Regions from separate parts of the Lysinibacillus sp. NPDC097162 genome, predicted to be linked through region 2. Evidence: riboswitches for the same ligand, from Rfam matches in the RefSeq annotation. Region 2 holds a riboswitch; each other region holds the start of a gene.

Evidence for each region. Region 2 has a riboswitch for thiamine pyrophosphate ahead of ACIQXW_RS06960 (ABC transporter substrate-binding protein). Riboswitches for the same ligand answer to the same signal wherever they lie in the genome.
Region 1: linked by a shared signal. The riboswitch ahead of thiM (hydroxyethylthiazole kinase) and the one ahead of ACIQXW_RS06960 (ABC transporter substrate-binding protein) in region 2 are both predicted to bind thiamine pyrophosphate.
Region 3: linked by a shared signal. The riboswitch ahead of thiC (phosphomethylpyrimidine synthase ThiC) and the one ahead of ACIQXW_RS06960 (ABC transporter substrate-binding protein) in region 2 are both predicted to bind thiamine pyrophosphate.
Region 4: linked by a shared signal. The riboswitch ahead of thiT (energy-coupled thiamine transporter ThiT) and the one ahead of ACIQXW_RS06960 (ABC transporter substrate-binding protein) in region 2 are both predicted to bind thiamine pyrophosphate.

The regions. Positions count from the first base shown of each region.
Region 1 covers NZ_JBIWDT010000003.1:173,628-178,200, reverse strand. Annotated here, with positions in the region: gene sppA (signal peptide peptidase SppA) at 1-260, opposite strand, end outside; gene mbcS (acyl-CoA synthetase MbcS) at 445-2,031, opposite strand; TPP riboswitch at 2,226-2,324, shown strand; gene thiM (hydroxyethylthiazole kinase) at 2,416-3,171, shown strand; gene thiD (bifunctional hydroxymethylpyrimidine kinase/phosphomethylpyrimidine kinase) at 3,171-3,998, shown strand; gene thiE (thiamine phosphate synthase) at 3,985-4,573, shown strand, end outside.
Region 2 covers NZ_JBIWDT010000001.1:1,382,925-1,387,497, forward strand. Annotated here, with positions in the region: gene ACIQXW_RS06950 (sensor histidine kinase) at 1-309, shown strand, start outside; gene ACIQXW_RS06955 (hypothetical protein) at 467-853, opposite strand; TPP riboswitch at 1,224-1,335, shown strand; gene ACIQXW_RS06960 (ABC transporter substrate-binding protein) at 1,530-2,525, shown strand; gene ACIQXW_RS06965 (thiamine-binding protein) at 2,526-2,819, shown strand; gene ACIQXW_RS06970 (ABC transporter permease) at 2,816-3,589, shown strand; gene ACIQXW_RS06975 (ABC transporter ATP-binding protein) at 3,564-4,313, shown strand; gene ACIQXW_RS06980 (TatD family hydrolase) at 4,303-4,573, shown strand, end outside.
Region 3 covers NZ_JBIWDT010000009.1:12,908-17,480, reverse strand. Annotated here, with positions in the region: gene ACIQXW_RS22465 (methyl-accepting chemotaxis protein) at 1-857, shown strand, start outside; gene ACIQXW_RS22460 (AEC family transporter) at 1,161-2,090, shown strand; TPP riboswitch at 2,138-2,252, shown strand; gene thiC (phosphomethylpyrimidine synthase ThiC) at 2,402-4,180, shown strand; gene ACIQXW_RS22450 (methyl-accepting chemotaxis protein) at 4,425-4,573, opposite strand, start outside.
Region 4 covers NZ_JBIWDT010000008.1:55,030-59,602, reverse strand. Annotated here, with positions in the region: gene ACIQXW_RS21955 (AAA family ATPase) at 1-1,483, shown strand, start outside; gene ACIQXW_RS21950 (hypothetical protein) at 1,672-1,794, opposite strand; gene ACIQXW_RS21945 (magnetosome magnetite crystal formation protein family) at 1,823-2,155, opposite strand; TPP riboswitch at 2,284-2,391, shown strand; gene thiT (energy-coupled thiamine transporter ThiT) at 2,513-3,073, shown strand; gene map (type I methionyl aminopeptidase) at 3,328-4,083, shown strand; gene ACIQXW_RS21930 (hypothetical protein) at 4,131-4,573, opposite strand, start outside.

The sequences.
Region 1 (4,573 bases), on a different contig from region 2:
TGATCATAAGCAACGGTTTGCCATAATGTGTTCGATCCAACATCTTGAATCGTTCCATCAACTTTTAAATAGGCAATACGCTTACTATAATCTTCACCCTCAATAACCGTTTCATAAACATTTAAATTATTTCCAGCGACAATGCTGTCAAAATTACTAAAAAAGTCTGATTTAAATATGGCAAAAATCGTATTAATCCCTAATGAAAATACTAACAACACAGCTGCAATAGCCAAAGCTATCCACCTTTTCACATTCATACAAACGCCTCCTCATCACGTTATACGTCTAAATGTCCAAAACGTTTCACTTTTAAGTAATTTTTATGTAAAAATGTTCTGTTGTTTATTATTTTACTATAAATAAATGGGGCTACAACAAAAAATCAAAAGTTCATAAAAAAACATGAACTTTGATTTTCCGACTTTATTTCCTAGGAAATATTTATTGATGTGTGTAATGCGCTTTTTCTTGTTGTCGTAATTCGACACGACGGATTTTACCAGAGGCAGTCTTAGGTAACACTTCTACAAATTCAATCGCACGTGGATATTTATAAGGTGCAGTCAATAATTTCACATGGTTTTGTAACTTTTTAATAAGTGTATCATCCCCAGTCTCATCTTCACGAAGGACTATAAATGCCTTAACAATATTTCCTCTTACTTCATCTGGACTAGCAACAACAGCCGCTTCCTTTACTGTAGGATGTTTCATTAATGCATCTTCTACTTCAAATGGCCCTATTGTATAGCCTGAAGAAATAATGACATCATCTCCGCGGCCCTCAAACCAAAAATAGCCATCAGCATCTTTATATGCACGGTCACCTGTTATATACCATTCTCCGCGGAATTGTAGGTTTGTGCGTTCAGGATCTTGGAAATATTTTTTAAAGAGTGCAGGTGTTTCTCGATGCACTGCTATATCCCCAACAACACCTTCCGACACAGGATGTCCTAGGTCATCGATTATTTCTACTGTATTTCCTGGTGTCGGTTTACCCATTGAGCCGACGCGCGCTTCCATGCCAACCATTGTCCCAACAAGTAATGTATTTTCCGTTTGCCCGTAACCATCTCGAACCTGTATATTAAACGTTTCAGAGAACACTTTTACTACTTCACTATTCAGTGGTTCACCCGCTGATACAGCTTGGCGAATTCCGCTTAAATTATAGTCCTGTAAATTATTGAGTGCTGCCATAAAACGATACTCTGTCGGTGTACAACATAATACATTTACTTTAAATTTTTCAAGCAATGACAAATAAGTTGACGCATCAAATTTGCCTTTATAAACAAATGCCGTAGCACCACTGCCTAAAGTTGCTAGGAATGGACTCCAAATCCATTTTTGCCAACCAGGCGCCGCAGTAGCCCATACTATATCATTTTCTTGAACACCTAACCAATTCGGTGCCGTTGTCCGTAAATGAGCATAACCCCAGCTATGTGTATGAACAGCCGCCTTAGGATTGCCAGTTGTTCCACTTGTATAGGCTAAAAAAGCATTGTCTGTACTTTTTGTCGGTGTAGGATTCGTATAGTCTGTAGGATGCTCCTCCATTTTTTCAAGCAACGGTTGCCATGGTGTATGAGCATGACCAATAACATATTGCAAAATACCCTTTAAGTTTTTCACTTCGTCAAATTGCTCAATATATGGCTCGTAGGCAATTATTCCTTTTGCATTTGCATGTGTAATTCGGTATTCAATATCCTTTGTACGCAACATTTCCGAACTAGGGATAATCGTTAAGCCCGCTTTTAATGCCGCTATGTAGACGATATATGCCTCGACAGATCTTGGAACCATAACTAAAAGCACATCGCCTTTTGTTAGTCCCTGCGAAGTAAATACATGGGCCGCCTGATTTGCTTTTTCAAGTAAAGTTGCATATGTAATATGTTGAATTTCTTCATGATTATTATAAACAATTAATGCATTTTTAGTTGGGTCCTGAGCATATTTCTCAATCTCCTCAACAATGTTATACCATTCTGGTGCGATTAAATCCTGTCTTTTCATAATAACTGCCTCCTTATTGCTAGGTTTATTATAAAACTCATTTTTTATTATTTTCAATGGATGAACCTTATTTTAAGAAAGTCATGACAATTATCATGGTTTATTATATGGCATCAGTCACTGCTTTCCAGATAATGATAAAATGCTATTGAATACTGTGGATAGGTATGTTACATTTTGGACAACTAAAAACTTCATGATTGCGGGGGGACTCATAACGAGTTGAGAAGGTAAAACCTGACCCTTTGAACCTGTTAGTTAATACTGACGTAGGGAGCAACACACATCTTATTATTGATGATAGGCTCTTTTTACGTGTATATTTCGCACGAAAAAAAGAGCTTTTTTGCATGCTTACGTCCGTCCAAAAAAAGGAGGACTACGATGATTTTTCAAACTATTCGTAAAAAACAACCACTCATTCATTGTATTACAAATTATGTTGTGGCAAATTTTCAAGCAAACGGCTTATTAGCAATTGGTGCTTCGCCTGTAATGGCAGATGAATCTCTGGAAGTTGAGGAGATGGTATCGATTGCATCAGCCTTATTGATTAATATTGGCACGCTTACTACCCGTACAAATGAATCGATGTTACTTGCTGGAAAAAAGGCAAATGCGCTAGGTGTACCGATTATTTTGGACCCAGTTGGTGTTGGAGCAACAAATTTACGTAAACAAGCGGTACAGCAATTATTAGAAGCCGTTCATTTTGCTGTTATTCGTTGTAATATCGGTGAGCTTGCCGCTATTGCTGATGTTTATTGGCAACAAAAAGGAGTAGATAGTGGCAGCGGTTCAATTTCTGTTGAAGATAAAGCAAAAGAAATTTCTAAAAAATATAATTGTATTGTTATTGTAACTGGTGAAAAAGATTTTATAACTGACGGAGAGCACTCCCAATGGATTATTGGTGGACATGCTCGAATGACAGAAGTTACAGGAACTGGTTGTTTGTTAAGTGCCATTTGCTGTGCAGCTTATATTGCAGGTAATGAGCCATTTTCTCAGTTGTGCAATACATTAACGTGCTATAAAAAAGTTGCTGAACATGCCGCTTCATCCGCGCCATATAACGGTGATTTTGCAGTTTCGGTCTTAAATGAATTACACCGTTTATCGAAGGACGGTGAAAAATAATGCATATTGTAACAACAATAGCTGGCTCAGATAGCGGTGGTGGAGCTGGCATCCAAGCTGATTTAAAAACATTTCAGGAATTAGACGTATTCGGGACATCCGTTATAACTGCTTTAACAGCACAAAACACATTAGGAGTGAACGGTGTACTTCCAATTGAACAAGCTTTTGTAAATAAACAACTTCATTCACTACTGGATGATTTTTCAATTAGTGCAATAAAAACAGGAATGCTTTTTTCTTCAGATATTATTCATACAATTGCACGAGCTCTGTCTAATTTAAATATTCCGCTTATCGTTGATCCTGTAATGATTGCAAAAGGAGGAGAAAACTTATTACAACAAGAAGCAGTTGAGGCATTAAAAAAAGATTTATTACCTCTTGCTACAATCGTAACGCCTAATATTCCAGAAGCAGAGACACTTACTGCTAGAAAAATAAACAATGTATCAGACATTCAGCAAGCTGCTCAATCATTATTAAAATTAGGTGTTCAATGTGTCATTATCAAAGGCGGACATTTACATGACGATCATTTTGCAACAGATTATGTATTTTTTGAAGATGGCGAATCATTTTCAATGCAATCTACTCGAATTGCAACGAAAAACACGCATGGAACGGGATGTACATTTTCTGCTGCATTAACCGCTTTTATTGGTCAAAAAATACCTTTAAAACAAGCAATTATTGAAGCGAAAAAATTTATTCAATTAGCTATTAGCCATGATTTATCGATTGGAAATGGCAATGGACCAACGAATCATTTTGCTTACAAAAAATTTCATGATACTTGCGAGGTGACCATACATGAAAAGGAGTGACTTACAGCTTTATTTTATAATGGGCACAGCGAATGTGAAAAATAGACAACCTTTAGAAATACTTGAGGCAGCATTGCAAGCAGGTATTACGATGTTTCAATTTCGTGAAAAAGGACAACATGCATTGACGAATGAGCACTACGAGCATTTTGCACGTCAATGCCAAAATCTATGCAGGAAATATAACGTTCCCTTTATCGTCAATGATGATATCGACCTTGCCCTTAAGCTTAATGCAGATGGTATTCACATAGGTCAAGATGATTATCCCGTCTCACTAGTACGACAAAAAATTGGACAAATGATCCTTGGTGTTTCTGTCCATACAGCTTCTGAATTGCAAGTTGCTTTAAAATATGGAGCAGATTATATAGGTATTGGTCCTATTTATGCAACCACATCTAAAAACGATGCCAAACCACCTTGTGGAACAGAATTTTTATATCAAGCACATAGCATGTATCCGCTGTTGCCGATAGTCGCAATTGGTGGTATTGACTGCCTGAATGCATCTGCTGTTATTAAAGCAGGTGCAGATGGTGTCGCTGTTATTTCTGCTATTTGCGAAAGTAATG
Region 2 (4,573 bases):
AACCAAATCTCTATTGTGTTAAACGATTCCTCAACTAAATGCCATTGGAAGAGTAATGAAATTTGGTTGCACAGATTATTTGATAATATCTTCCAAAATATTTTGCGCCATGCAGTGTGCGATACATTGGAAATCACTTTGCAAAAAAACTCAATTATATTTAAGGATAATGGGGTTGGGTTTAATGTGGAGGAAAAGGGTACTGGCCTACGAATCATCGAAGATATTTGCCGAATGCTTGAACTACAGAGTACAATCCAATCTAACGAAAAAGGTACTCAAGTCACCATAAGTTATGCGCAACATTAAAACTTTAGTAATTGCAACGGCTCTAATTGAATGCTTCTCAAAATCTTATTTGAGAACATCTTTATGTTTAACGTTGTAAATGCTTAAATTATATAACAATCGTGCGCTTTAGTTTAACTAGCAACAATAGAAAAATAATAGAAAAAAGGACTCGATTTCACTTAATAGGACTCGAGCCTGTTTTATTACCTTCAATTTCGGATAATACTTCATCCTTACTAATTGAACCGTTTTGCGCTTGTTCCTGAATTTCAAGTAAACGATTAACGCCCACTTTTTTAATTAACACATGTGTCGCTTCTTCCTTAGTTTGGAAGGGAAGAGTATCCGGATTTGTAGTTGCTGCCTCGCTTACAATTTCTTGAACCTTCGAATCGTTCTCGATATAAGCTTTAACTTCTTCTAAATTTTCGTCATCTAAATTAGATTTCACTTTTTCAATTATTTTTTCGGAAGCGATATTTGTCCCTAAATGCCATACAGCATAGCCAGCTGCTCCGAGTAAAACAAGAAATACTACGGTAATTTTTAAAAGCTTTTTCATCAACTCACTCCTGACACTTTGAATAAAGCACAAACTCTCAAAAATTACGAAGAAAAAATGTTTTCTATAATTAGTTTAATTTCAATTATAACTAGATGACATATAGCAACTATCTTTTCAAAGGGCGATGGAAGTTATATCGTGTTGTATGGAGAATAACTCTTTTTTAACTTGTTGGTTTTGCAAAAGATTAACTGTTTCGTATTGGAGAATTTTTGATGTTCCAAATTCCATGCATATTCTATTTGCAAAAGTCATGTTGCAGAATACTTGTATAGTCCAATAGAAGCTCATTTTTATCAATTACGAAAATACTAGCTTGTCATTTTACGATAGATATGGTTATAATAATCAACGAAAAGTTCATAAGTTAAGAATGTAGGGGGGCTGGAAGTTGCCAGCTGAGATTGCGTCCGTTTAGATGCTGACCCTTTGAACCTGATTTGGCTCGTACCAGCGTAGGGAACATCTATTCAAAAATATTCGTATACTATTTTTTGATACCGTTTGCAAACGTCTGGGATAACTCCTAGGCGTTTTTTTGTTTAGGATTCATTATTCCGCCTAAAACTAGGAGTAATCTATTAGAAGCGATGCAAATGGCCTGAGAATACCTTTTCTGGTGAAAACATTCAATCGTGAACACTTTCAAACTACTAGACTTGGAGGACACAGCATGAAAAAGTGGTTTTTCGTTCTTGTTGCTGCATTATTAACATTAGTTGGTTGTAGCGAAAAAGAGGACAAAGAGGAAACAAGCACATTGAAAAAGGTATCCGTTGTACTGGACTGGACACCTAATACGAATCATACAGGACTTTATGTTGCGAAAAAGCTTGGCTACTTTGAGGAGCAAGGTTTAGACGTAGACATTTTATTACCTGGTGATGCGGGGGCAGATCAACTTGTTGCATCAGGCAAAGCTCAGTTTGGCGTTAGCTACCAGGAAGGTATAACGCAAGCACGTGTTCAAGACGTGCCTCTTGTATCGATTGCAGCAATTATTCAGCATAATACATCTGGCTTTGCATCAGATGCTTCAAAAGGCATTACGTCACCAAAAGATTACGAAGACAAAACGTATGGTGGTTGGGGAAGCCCAATAGAACAAGCTGTTTTACAATCTCTAATGCAAAAAGAAAATGCTGATATAAAGAAATTAGATATCGTGAATGCAGGAGACTTAGACTTTTTCACAATGATGCAGAAGGATATAGATTTTGCTTGGATCTATTATGCTTGGACAGGTATTGAGGCGGAGCTTCGTGGAGAAAAATTAAATATGCAGTATTTAACAGACTATAGTGAGCAACTTGATTATTATACACCTGTACTTGCAACGAATGAAAAGATGATTAAGGATAATCCTGATGTGGTAAAGGCATTTGTTGCAGCTACTACAAAAGGTTATGAGTATGCCATTGAGCATCCTAGTGAAGCAGCGGATATATTGCTTGAAGCGGTACCTGATTTAGATAAAGCACTTGTGCATAAAAGTCAGGAATGGTTAGCAAACAAATATCAAGATGATGCAGCGCAATGGGGCGAACAAAAATTAGCAGTTTGGGAAAACTATGCGGACTGGATGACAAAGAACAACGTATTAGAAGGCGAATTTCATGCAGATCAAGCTTTTACAAATGATTTCTTACCAAAGAAAGGGGCAAAATAAATGGCTAATTCATTAATTAGTGTACAAATTATACCTAAAACAGAAAAATACGAGGATGTGATTCCATTCGTTGATGCGGCGATTGCGATCATTGATGCTTCAGGTGTGCGCTATGAAGTGCAACCACTAGAAACGACAATGGAAGGTGAACTGTCTACCTTACTCCAAATTATAGAAGAGATGAATAAAAAAATGATTGAATTGGGTGCTATTAATGTTATTACGCAAGTGAAAATTTTATATCAACCAACTGGCATTACAATGGGAACGTTGACGGAGAAGTATCGAGGATGAAACAAGTAGTAACGAAAGGAAGGTCGATTATTTTTATCGCCTTCCTGTTAGTTATTTGGGAAGTCGTTATCCGTTTGGCTGACATCCCACATTGGCTATTACCAGCGCCGAGTGCCATCGTTACTGAGGGTGTTCACTCTTATAAGACGTTCATGCCCCATGTGTTCGCTACTATACAGCTAGCGGTACTTGGCCTTGCTATTGGTATATTTTTCGGCTTGAGTGTTGCGATATTATTACACCGTTCAGCGACGGTACGGGCATTTGTGTATCCGATTTTAATTGTGTCACAAAATGTGCCTGTGCTTGTCCTAGCACCTTTATTAATTATTTGGTTTGGTTTTGGGCTGTTACCGAAGCTGATTATTATTTGTCTCGTTTGCTTTTTTCCTATCGTTATTGCGGCAATGGATGGATTTCGTCAAACGTCATCTGAGCTTAAGCATTATTTTGCAATGATAGGTGCTACAAAAGGTCAAACATTTTGGAAGTTAGAATGGCCATTTGCCTATCCGTCTATATTTTCTGGTATAAAAATTGCAGCGACATATAGTGTAATGGGGGCTGTCATCGCGGAATGGCTTGGTGCGAAAAAGGGGATTGGTGTTTATATGACACTTGCCCAATCATCGTTTCGGACGGATCGTGTATTTGTGGCGATATTTGCGATTGTATTGTTAAGTTTATTGTTGTTTGGCGTTATTCGTTTTGTTGAAAAGCTAGTTGTAAAGGGGAGGGGATCACATGCTGAACATTCAAGACATATCTAAATCCTTTGGCTCGCTTGAAGTAGTTAAAAACTTATCCTTTACAGTAAAGGAAGGAGAATTTGTGGCAATCATTGGTCCCTCAGGTAGTGGTAAAAGCACTCTCTTTCAATTAATAGGAGGTATAACGCCTTTGAATCATGGTGCTATTTTGTTAAATGGAGACGACATTCAGCAAAAAACAGGCACTATTGGTTACATGCCACAGCAACCTTGCTTATTACCGTGGCGGACAATTTTGGAAAATGTCACAATTGTAGAAGAATTGCAGCATCGACCTAATATAGAGCTTGCAAGAAAATGGTTAGAAAAGGTTGGCCTATCTTCTTTTGAAAATGCTTATCCTCATGCTTTATCAGGAGGCATGCAGCAACGTGTATCATTTCTGCGAGCCATCGTCAGTGAGAAACCAATTTTATGCTTAGATGAGCCGTTTTCAGCGCTTGATGAGTTTACAAGATTAGAAATGCAAGCATGGCTGTTATCGATTTGGGAGGAACATAAAAAATCTATCCTGTTTGTTACACATAGTATCGAAGAGGCGTTATTTTTAGCAGATCGCATTATTGTTTTAACAAAACGTCCAGCTACTATTAAGAAGGAAATAATTGTTCCATTTGCACGACCACGATCTGAGGAAATTCGCCATAGTGCGCAATTTACACAATTAAAACAACAACTTTTCCATTACTTAAAAGAAGAAAAGGACGATGCATATGTTGATTGATGCACATATTCATTTAGATCAGTATAAGGAAGAAGAAGTGCCTCTGCTACTTGAAGAAGCACAATATGTCATTGCGGTGAGTATGGACTTGCAATCGAGTAAAAAAACGCTGAAGTTAACGACATCATACGATAAGGTTAAGGCAGCATATGGTTTTCATCCTGAACAATCTTTACCAAGTGACGAAGACAGACAAGCTTTATTTGATTGGATACGGCTTCATGCTAATGAGATGATTGCCGTTGGAGAGGTCGGGTTAC
Region 3 (4,573 bases), on a different contig from region 2:
AAATTGTCGCATCAAATCAAGAAGTATCTGTAGCTATCAATGAAATTGCGCAAGGTGCTTCGAAACAATCAGAGGATACGGAGGAAACAAATTATCGAATGATTGATTTGTCCGATCAAATTGACGCCATTACAATGCTTTCCAAACAAATGGATGAGCTGTCAATGAAAACAAAAGCTTCTACAGAGCAGGGCATGAAAGAAGTTGAAAGCTTACGTGATCGAAATGCTGAAACAAATGAAATGAATGTACGCATTCAAAGTCAGATGGAATCTTTATCTAGCAACATCAGAAACATCAACCAAATTATTGTATCCATTCAAGGAGTAACGGAGCAAACCAACCTACTAGCGTTAAATGCAAGTATTGAGGCTGCTCGTGCAGGAGAGCATGGAAAAGGCTTTGCAGTAGTAGCGGAAGAAGTTCGTAAACTAGCGGAACAGTCTAAAAACGAAACAGAAGTGATTAAGAAAACGGTAACTAGCATTCTAGAAGACGCGAAGCAAACGGTGTCCGTTATTGCTTCTAATGCTGATTTGATGCAAGCTCAAAATGAATCAGTGCAAAATACAGAGCTTGCTTTTAAAGATAATAATGAGCTTTCTCATTCTATTGCAACGGCAATTAATGACCTCTTGTCAAATCTTTCCCAAATGTTAGAGCAAAAAGATCAGGCAGTTACAGCGATTCAAAGTATTTCTGCCGTTTCAGAGGAAACTGCAGCTTCTGCTGAACAAGTAAGTGCATCTGCTGTGGATCAACAGGCAGAAATGCAAAAGGTTGCAGAATCAATTAACAATATGAACCAAATCTCTAAAGAGCTACAAGAAGTCGTGAATCGATTTAAACTTGCATAATTAAGCTATTGAATTTTCTACAAAGCAAAGTGAATATCCCGAGGTAATCGCCAGTAAACCTTCCGAAATCGCCGATAAACCCTCGGAAATCGCCGATAAACGTGGAGGAATCGCCGATACACCCTCGGAAACCGCCGATAACCTTTGAGAAACCGCCGGTAAAACTTCTTGATGCTTTTGTAGACACGTTGAGACTGTCCTTTTCCAAGGACAGTCTCTTTTTATGTAAACGGTAGAGCTGAGAGGGCATTGACCCAGTTTGGGAACAGTTTTACTATAGAAAGATGAAAGGGGGGCGCCTCCATGATGTATCTCGGTATGATTTTCTTTAAAATTGTTGCGCCTATTTTAGTGTTACTTGTACTTGGGGCGTTTTTACAGAGGAAATTTCAATTTAATTTAAAAGCGCTATCCCAGCTTATTACATATTGTTTTATGCCAGCAGCGGTATTTGTAAATTTATATGAAACGAGCGTGGAACTATCGGTGCTCGGTGAAGTGGCATTATTTATTGTGCTCTTTATTGGGAGTCAAATGGTGCTTAGTCATTTTATAGCGAAGGGGCTAGGTTTAAAGAAAACAGAGGCAGCGGTATTTAAAAATAGTGTTGTACTCATTAACTCTGGTAACTATGGCATTCCGGTGGCACAAATGATTTTTGTGACACAACCAATTGGGGTGGCCATTCAAGTTATTCTCGTTATTTTTCAAAATGTAACGACCTATACATATGGATTATATAATTTAATTTCTTCAACTAAATCAGGTATGGCCATTGTGAAGGACTTCCTGAAAATGCCGATTATTCATGCGCTCATTATCGGTGTGGCAATGAATTTCTTTAATATTGGCATTCCCCAATTTATCCGTATTCCAATTGACCACGTTGCTGATGGGTTTATCGCTGTTGCTCTTATTACGCTCGGTGCGCAACTATCTCAGCTTGAAATTAAATCAATGTTCAATAGAACTGTGTTTGTCAGCTGTTTTACACGACTTGTAGTAGGTCCAGCTGTTGCATTGCTTATCATTTTTGCCCTCAGCTTAGATGGCGTTGTGGCCCAATCGCTCTTTATTGCGAGTGCATTTCCAACTTCACGTAATAGCTCGAGTCTAGCTCTAGAATATGATTTAGGGTCAGAAACCGCTGCACAAACGGTGCTTTTTTCAACAATTGTAAGCTGTATTACTGTGACAATCGTAATTTATATGGCAGAAATACTATTTACTTAATGGCTTCCATCTATTAGGAATATCTGTTACACTAGCATCAAACTGAATAGCTTAACTAGGGGAGTCCGATGAGTCGGGCTGAGAGGGAAACGCATTGAGGTTTCTTGACCCTTTGGACCTGATCTGGCTCATACCAGCGTGGGAAAGTTAATGAACTTCGCACTCCTTGAACTTTGCGATAAATGTAACCTTACATGTACAGCCGGATCCAATATTTTTTTGGATTCGGCTTTTTATTTGTAATGCTACTTGTTGGAGTGGGCTAGATTCGGTCCTTTTAATAATTTACGTAAAAGGGAGCGGAATAGTAAATGACAACAGTTAGCGAAAAAAACATGAACATTATGACAAGCTTTGACGGAAGTAAAAAAGTATATGTAGAAGGATCACGTCCAGATATATTAGTGCCAATGCGTGAAATTAAGCTAAGCCCCACAACGGGTAGCTTTGGTGAAGAGAATAACGCACCTATACGAGTTTATGATACGAGTGGCCCTTATACAGATCCAACTTACAAAGTCGATATTACAAAAGGTTTACCAGCTTTGCGTCGTGAGTGGATTAAAGAACGGAGCGATGTAGAGGAATACGAGGGACGTACCATTAAGCCCGAGGATAATGGATTCCGCAACGCGGATGACCCGCGCATAAAGGAAAATGTTTTTCCAAAGCTTTCTCGCAAACCTTTACGTGCGAAAAAAGGCTGTAATGTGACACAGCTTCATTATGCAAGACAAGGAATTATTACGCCAGAAATGGAATTTGTAGCGATTCGCGAAAATTTAAAACCAGAATTTGTACGTGCAGAAATTGCGGCAGGGCGTGCTATAATGCCATCTAATATAAATCATCCTGAGGCGGAACCGATGATTATCGGCCGTAACTTCCACGTGAAAATTAACGCCAATATTGGAAATTCAGCTGTTACTTCATCCATCGCTGAGGAAGTTGAAAAAATGACATGGGCAACACGATGGGGTGCTGATAATATTATGGATTTATCTACTGGTAAGCACATTCATACAACTCGCGAATGGATTATCCGTAATGCTGCTGTGCCTGTTGGAACAGTGCCAATTTATCAGGCGCTTGAAAAGGTAAATGGCGTTGCTGAGGATTTAACGTGGGAGGTGTATCGTGACACGCTAATCGAGCAAGCTGAACAAGGGGTTGATTACTTCACGATTCACGCAGGTGTATTGCTGCGCTATGTACCGCTTACAGCTAATCGTGTAACGGGTATTGTTTCGCGTGGAGGTTCAATTATGGCACAGTGGTGTCTATTCCATCATCAAGAAAATTTCTTATATACTCATTTTGAAGAAATTTGCGAAATTATGAAAACGTATGATGTTGCCTTTTCGTTAGGGGATGGATTACGACCTGGCTCAATTGCAGATGCCAATGACGAGGCGCAGTTCGCAGAGCTTGAAACGCTAGGGGAGTTAACGCAAATTGCTTGGAAGCACGATGTACAAGTGATGGTAGAGGGACCTGGGCACGTGCCAATGCATCTTATTAAGGAAAATATGGACAAGCAATTAGAAGTTTGTAAAGAAGCGCCATTTTATACATTGGGTCCTCTAACGACGGATATTGCTCCTGGCTATGATCACATTACATCAGCAATTGGGGCTGCAATGATTGGCTGGTTTGGAACAGCGATGCTGTGCTATGTAACACCGAAGGAGCATTTAGGGTTACCAAATCGAGAAGATGTTCGTGTAGGTGTTATCACATATAAAATTGCGGCACATGCAGCGGATTTAGCTAAAGGTCATCCTGGTGCACAGCAGCGAGATGACGCTCTTTCAAAGGCTCGCTTTGAGTTTCGTTGGCGCGATCAATTTAATTTATCGTTAGATCCAGAGCGAGCTGTAGAATATCACGATGAGACTTTACCAGCAGAAGGAGCAAAAACGGCACATTTTTGCTCGATGTGTGGTCCTAAGTTTTGCAGTATGAGAATTTCTCAAGATATTCGGAACTATGCTAAAGAAAAAGATTTAAATACGACAGAAGCAATCCATCAAGGGATGCAGGAAAAGGCAAAAGAGTTCAAAGATACTGGTAGCAGACTGTATCAATGATAAAGAACAGAGGCGTTAAAGTTTTCACTTTAGTAATAAATAAAATGGAACAAGAGCGCAATAGTTAATGGTAGTGGATGCGGTCCTGCACAGAACATAAAACGCAATGAACCACTCACAAGCGAGTTGTAGCTTACAGTGTGAAGAGTGGAAAGTGTCCTCCGTAGTCATAAAAATGTGCATAGCAAAAAAGTGTTAGATTGATTGCTGTCAATCTAACACTTTTTCTTTTTTTGGCTGGCTATTAAATTTTAAATTTATTTATCTCATCTTGAAGGGTTGTTGCCTCATCACTTAATGATTTTGCAACAGCGTTAACCTCTTGAATAATTGATGTTTGCTCTTCAATTGCCGCAGCTATCAATTCGGATTGCTGTGCTGCATTTTTTGCCA
Region 4 (4,573 bases), on a different contig from region 2:
TAGAGAACCGTTAGAAGTAGTAGATGAAGCGGAGCTAGAATCTTTACGAGCGATGACCAATGCAATTGAGCGTAAATATTTGGAACAAGAGGCGACGTTAAAATCGACTAAAAAACTGCTTCAAGAGGCAATTGAACAAGTAGATGCTTATCATATTTCAGTAGCTGATCGATTAGAACTGACAACTTCTTTACACGCTATTGAACAACAAGTGACTGTTTTAAAAATAGTGAATGACCAACTGTCCGTCGCGCGAGCTAAGCTAAAAGGGCAACACGAAAAAAATGAACAGCTACAACAGAAACAATTACAATTAGAGCAACATTTTGCAGAGCAATCGAAAGAATTAATAAAACAGCAAGCGATTGTAGAAGAACAGCAAAAGCAAATACCCGAACATGTACAGTCATTACGAGCTTTAAAACAAACGATTGCAGATGTGGGATCACAAAAAATGGCGTTACAGTCAGCTTGGAACGCAATACAACAAAACTTACAAACGACTAAGGAAGCAACAAATAAAGCATCAATGGCAGAAGAACTAGCTAAAACCGCATATGAGGAATTGCTAAATAAACTGAATGACAAGCGTGAACAGTTTTTAGTAAGCATGAAAGATGTTGGTTTTGCAACGTATGAAGATTATGCTGCTGCAAAGCGTAGCGTTAGTCAAATTGATGATTTACGTAAAGCATGTCGTGATTATGCCTTACAATTACATTCCTTACAGCAACAAATGGAGGATGGAGCAAAGCATCTTGAAGGAAAAGAAAAGCAAGATCTAACAGTATTAGAAGAAAAGCTTGAGATGCTCCGTGCCACATATGAAGAAGCATTTAAAACCTTACAACAAACGCAAAGCTATGCAAAGGCATGTGCAGACTTTATTGTTAAAGTAGAGGAAACGGCAAAGGAAATCCGTGTCCTTGAAAAAGAAGCAGGTCGTGTAAAAGAGCTTTACACAGTGTTGAATGGTCAAAATCCGAAAAAACTTTCCTTTGAGCGGTATATTCAAATTAATTATTTAGATAAAATCACTGCGGCAGCAAATATTCGTTTATTCCATTTATCGAATGGACAGTTTGAACTGCGTCGTTCCGATCGGTTAGAGAAACATGCGAAGCAAAGTGGGCTTGGGTTGGATGTCTATGATGCGTATACAGATCAATTAAGAGATGTCAAAACATTATCAGGTGGGGAGAAATTTAATGCATCATTAAGTCTTGCATTAGGTATGGCCGATGTAATTCAAAGCTTCCAAGGTAATATTCGTATTGAAACAATGTTTATTGACGAGGGCTTCGGTTCATTGGATGAGGAAGCGTTAAATAAAGCGATTGATACGCTAATTGATTTACAAGACTCTGGAAGAATGATTGGTGTTATTTCACATGTAGCCGAGTTAAAGGCTGCTATGCCGGCAGTATTACACGTTGAAAAAACGTTGAGCGGACATAGTACAACACATTTTGAAGTAAAATAAGTGCCAGTCACTCAAACAATTCTGAATTCTTAGGGCACTGGGAGTAGGGTTAGACCCCAAAAAAGTGCCAGTCACTCAAACAATTTATGTATAACAAAGTAAAAACCTACGAAGCCTCCTGCGGCTTACAGATTGTTGCGCAGCAGGAAAGCGAAGTGGGTTTTTACGTTATAGGAGCCCATTGGCTATTATTTTTTGTGTGTCGTTACGTTTGGAGTTGTTCCTTTTTTTGCTGCGACCACTTTTTTGACAATCGGAATAACGATGGGCGCTAATTTTATAGCAGTTTTAACTACTTTCGATACTTTCATGAATACGACAGCTCCTTAGTACTAAATTTTAACGAATAACTCGTACAGCTTGGACAATATTCCAAATGACTATGCCTAACGAAACGAGTAAATAAATACCAAAAGATACAAACCATATGATAATAAATGTATTCCCATTAGACGAAGGATCAAACGTGTTTAATGACATAGTAGAAAATATAAAGACGATAAAGAAAATGATACCAAAGACAAACGGTATTAAATGAGAAATAAGTGCTTTGATGGAGTGTCTCTTGACATCGCTATCTTTTGACACGAAATAAACGATTAACGGAACGATAAATGGTGCAAAAAAAATACTGAGATAACTAAAGGCAGATAAAATTTTTGGATTCTCCATAGTAGTCCCTCCTTTTTAATTATTTACGCATAGAAAACTCGAAAGTTTCAAAAAAATTAATGTTGAAAAGGTTGTAATTGCAAAAGTGTTTGCGTACAATGAGGGTGTTCAACAAAAAAATTAGATGTAACGACCACAAGGGGAGCTGATGATGTCAGCTGAGACTGGGCACGTAATGCCTTTACTCTTCGAACCTGTAAGTTAACGCTTGCGTAGGGATGTGGATAGAAACCGACACTTTTACGATGTGAGGCTCTGTCCTGGCATCGTTTTTTTATGCCGGATTGACATGCATATCAAAATGATTTCTATTCCTGCTCTTGTATCCTACATCGGAACAAAGGAGAGAATAATAATATGGACAAAAAAAGATTACTCATGCTGGTGGAAATTGCAATTTTCGCAGCGGTAGGACTTGTACTCGATCAAATTTCCTTTAAAGTATGGGCACAAGGTGGCTCGGTAAGCTTAGTAATGGTACCAATCATCTTAATAGCATTTCGTTGGGGCCTCTTATCAGGACTCACAACCGGGCTATTGATTGGTGTTATGCAAACAATGTTTGGTGCTTATATTGTGCACTGGCTTCAAGGATTACTAGATTACGGGGTAGCCTTTACCGTAGTAGGTTTAGCGGCAATCGTTCGTGAACCTGTATTAAAAGCGGCAACAGCTTTAAATAAAAAGAAAATGGCCGTTTATATTGTCATTGGTACGTTGTTAGCTGGATTCCTACGTTATCTTGCGCACACATTTGCAGGTGCAGTATTCTTTGCAGAGTATGCAGGCGAGCAAAACGCATGGATTTATTCAATCATTTACAATGGAACATACATGCTTCCAGCAACAATTTTAACAGCCATTGTTGCTGTGCTATTATTTACAGCTGCGCCACAATTAATGCAGCGAAAATCTTAAACACTATAAGACTGTCCTAAAAGAGAAAATAGTATGCTAAGTGTTACTTAGTATGCTATTTTTTTTATTATCCAAGGTTTCCACGTTATTTGGTCAATATTTTTTAGCCGAAGAACTTCAAAAAAGGCCTGATTATTATTTGCATGGTACTTATGAAATAATGTTAGCATAGAATAATTAAAGCGTTTGGCGTTATGGACATATAAAGTTATGTTATATTAATGAATAGATATTAGATGAAAGGGACGTTAAAAATGATTGTAAAAACGCAAGAAGAAATTGAAGCCTTTAAAAAAATTGGTCGCATTTGTGCAGAAATTCGTGAGGCAATGAAGGAAGCTACAAAACCGGGTGTGACAACACTTGAATTAGATGAAATTGCAGGCCGCATGTTTGCTGAAGCAGGAGCTATTTCTGGTCCTAAAGGAGAATATGATTTCCCAGGATACACTTGTATTAGTGTCAATGAGGAAGTTGCCCATGGTATTCCAGGACAACGTGTTATACAAGAAGGGGATATTGTAAATATTGACGTATCCGGTTCACTAAATGGCTATTTTGCAGATACAGGTATTTCATTTGTAGTAGGGGAAGGTTACGAGGATAAAGAAAAACTTTGTCACGTAGCAAAAAGTGCCTTTGATCGCGCTATGACAAAAGTAAAAGCAGGTTCTAAATTAAACCAAATTGGGAAAGCTGTTGAGCGTGAAGCTTATGCAAATGATTTAACTGTTATTATGAATTTAACAGGTCATGGATTAGGTCGTTCATTACATGATGAGCCAAACCATATTTTAAATTATTACGATGCTTGGGATTCAACAATTATGAAAGAAGGTATGGTGCTAGCAGTTGAGCCGTTTATTTCTGCGAAAGCAGAACATATCGTTGAAGCTGGTGATGGCTGGACATTTATTACACCTGACAAATCATTAGTTGCCCAAATTGAGCATTCAATTATTGTTACAAAAGATAAACCAATCATTTTAACTTCATTAGATGAAGCATAAAATAGCCAAGTAATAAACAAGGCTAAATGAAAAACCTGCTTACCGATTTATTTTCGGTGAGCAGGTTTTTTTTTGACAAATCGGATACCAACGATTAGGACGCCACATAAAAATAGAGCCGCTGTCGTCACAAGTAATTCATCAAGTTGATTATGGAATGCAATGCCAATATAAGCCCATATAAACACGCTAGGATAAACAATATCGAAATGATAGTAGCGAATATGTAAGGCGATGGCTACACCGATTGACAGTAAAATAACTGCCCAAAGTGGGTTACTAAGTCCAAAACCATGCCATTCATAAGATGTTAGCGTAAAACTTGCATTTGTCATCATGATAAATGTAGACCAGGCAAAATAAATTGAAATGGGCAGACGGCCAGTTAAAGCATTATTTGTATGCGGATAAGTATTGTAAAGGATAAACAAGTACAATACTAAAATTACAGAACAACAGAAAAATACGATGAATAATTCATAATGCCAAA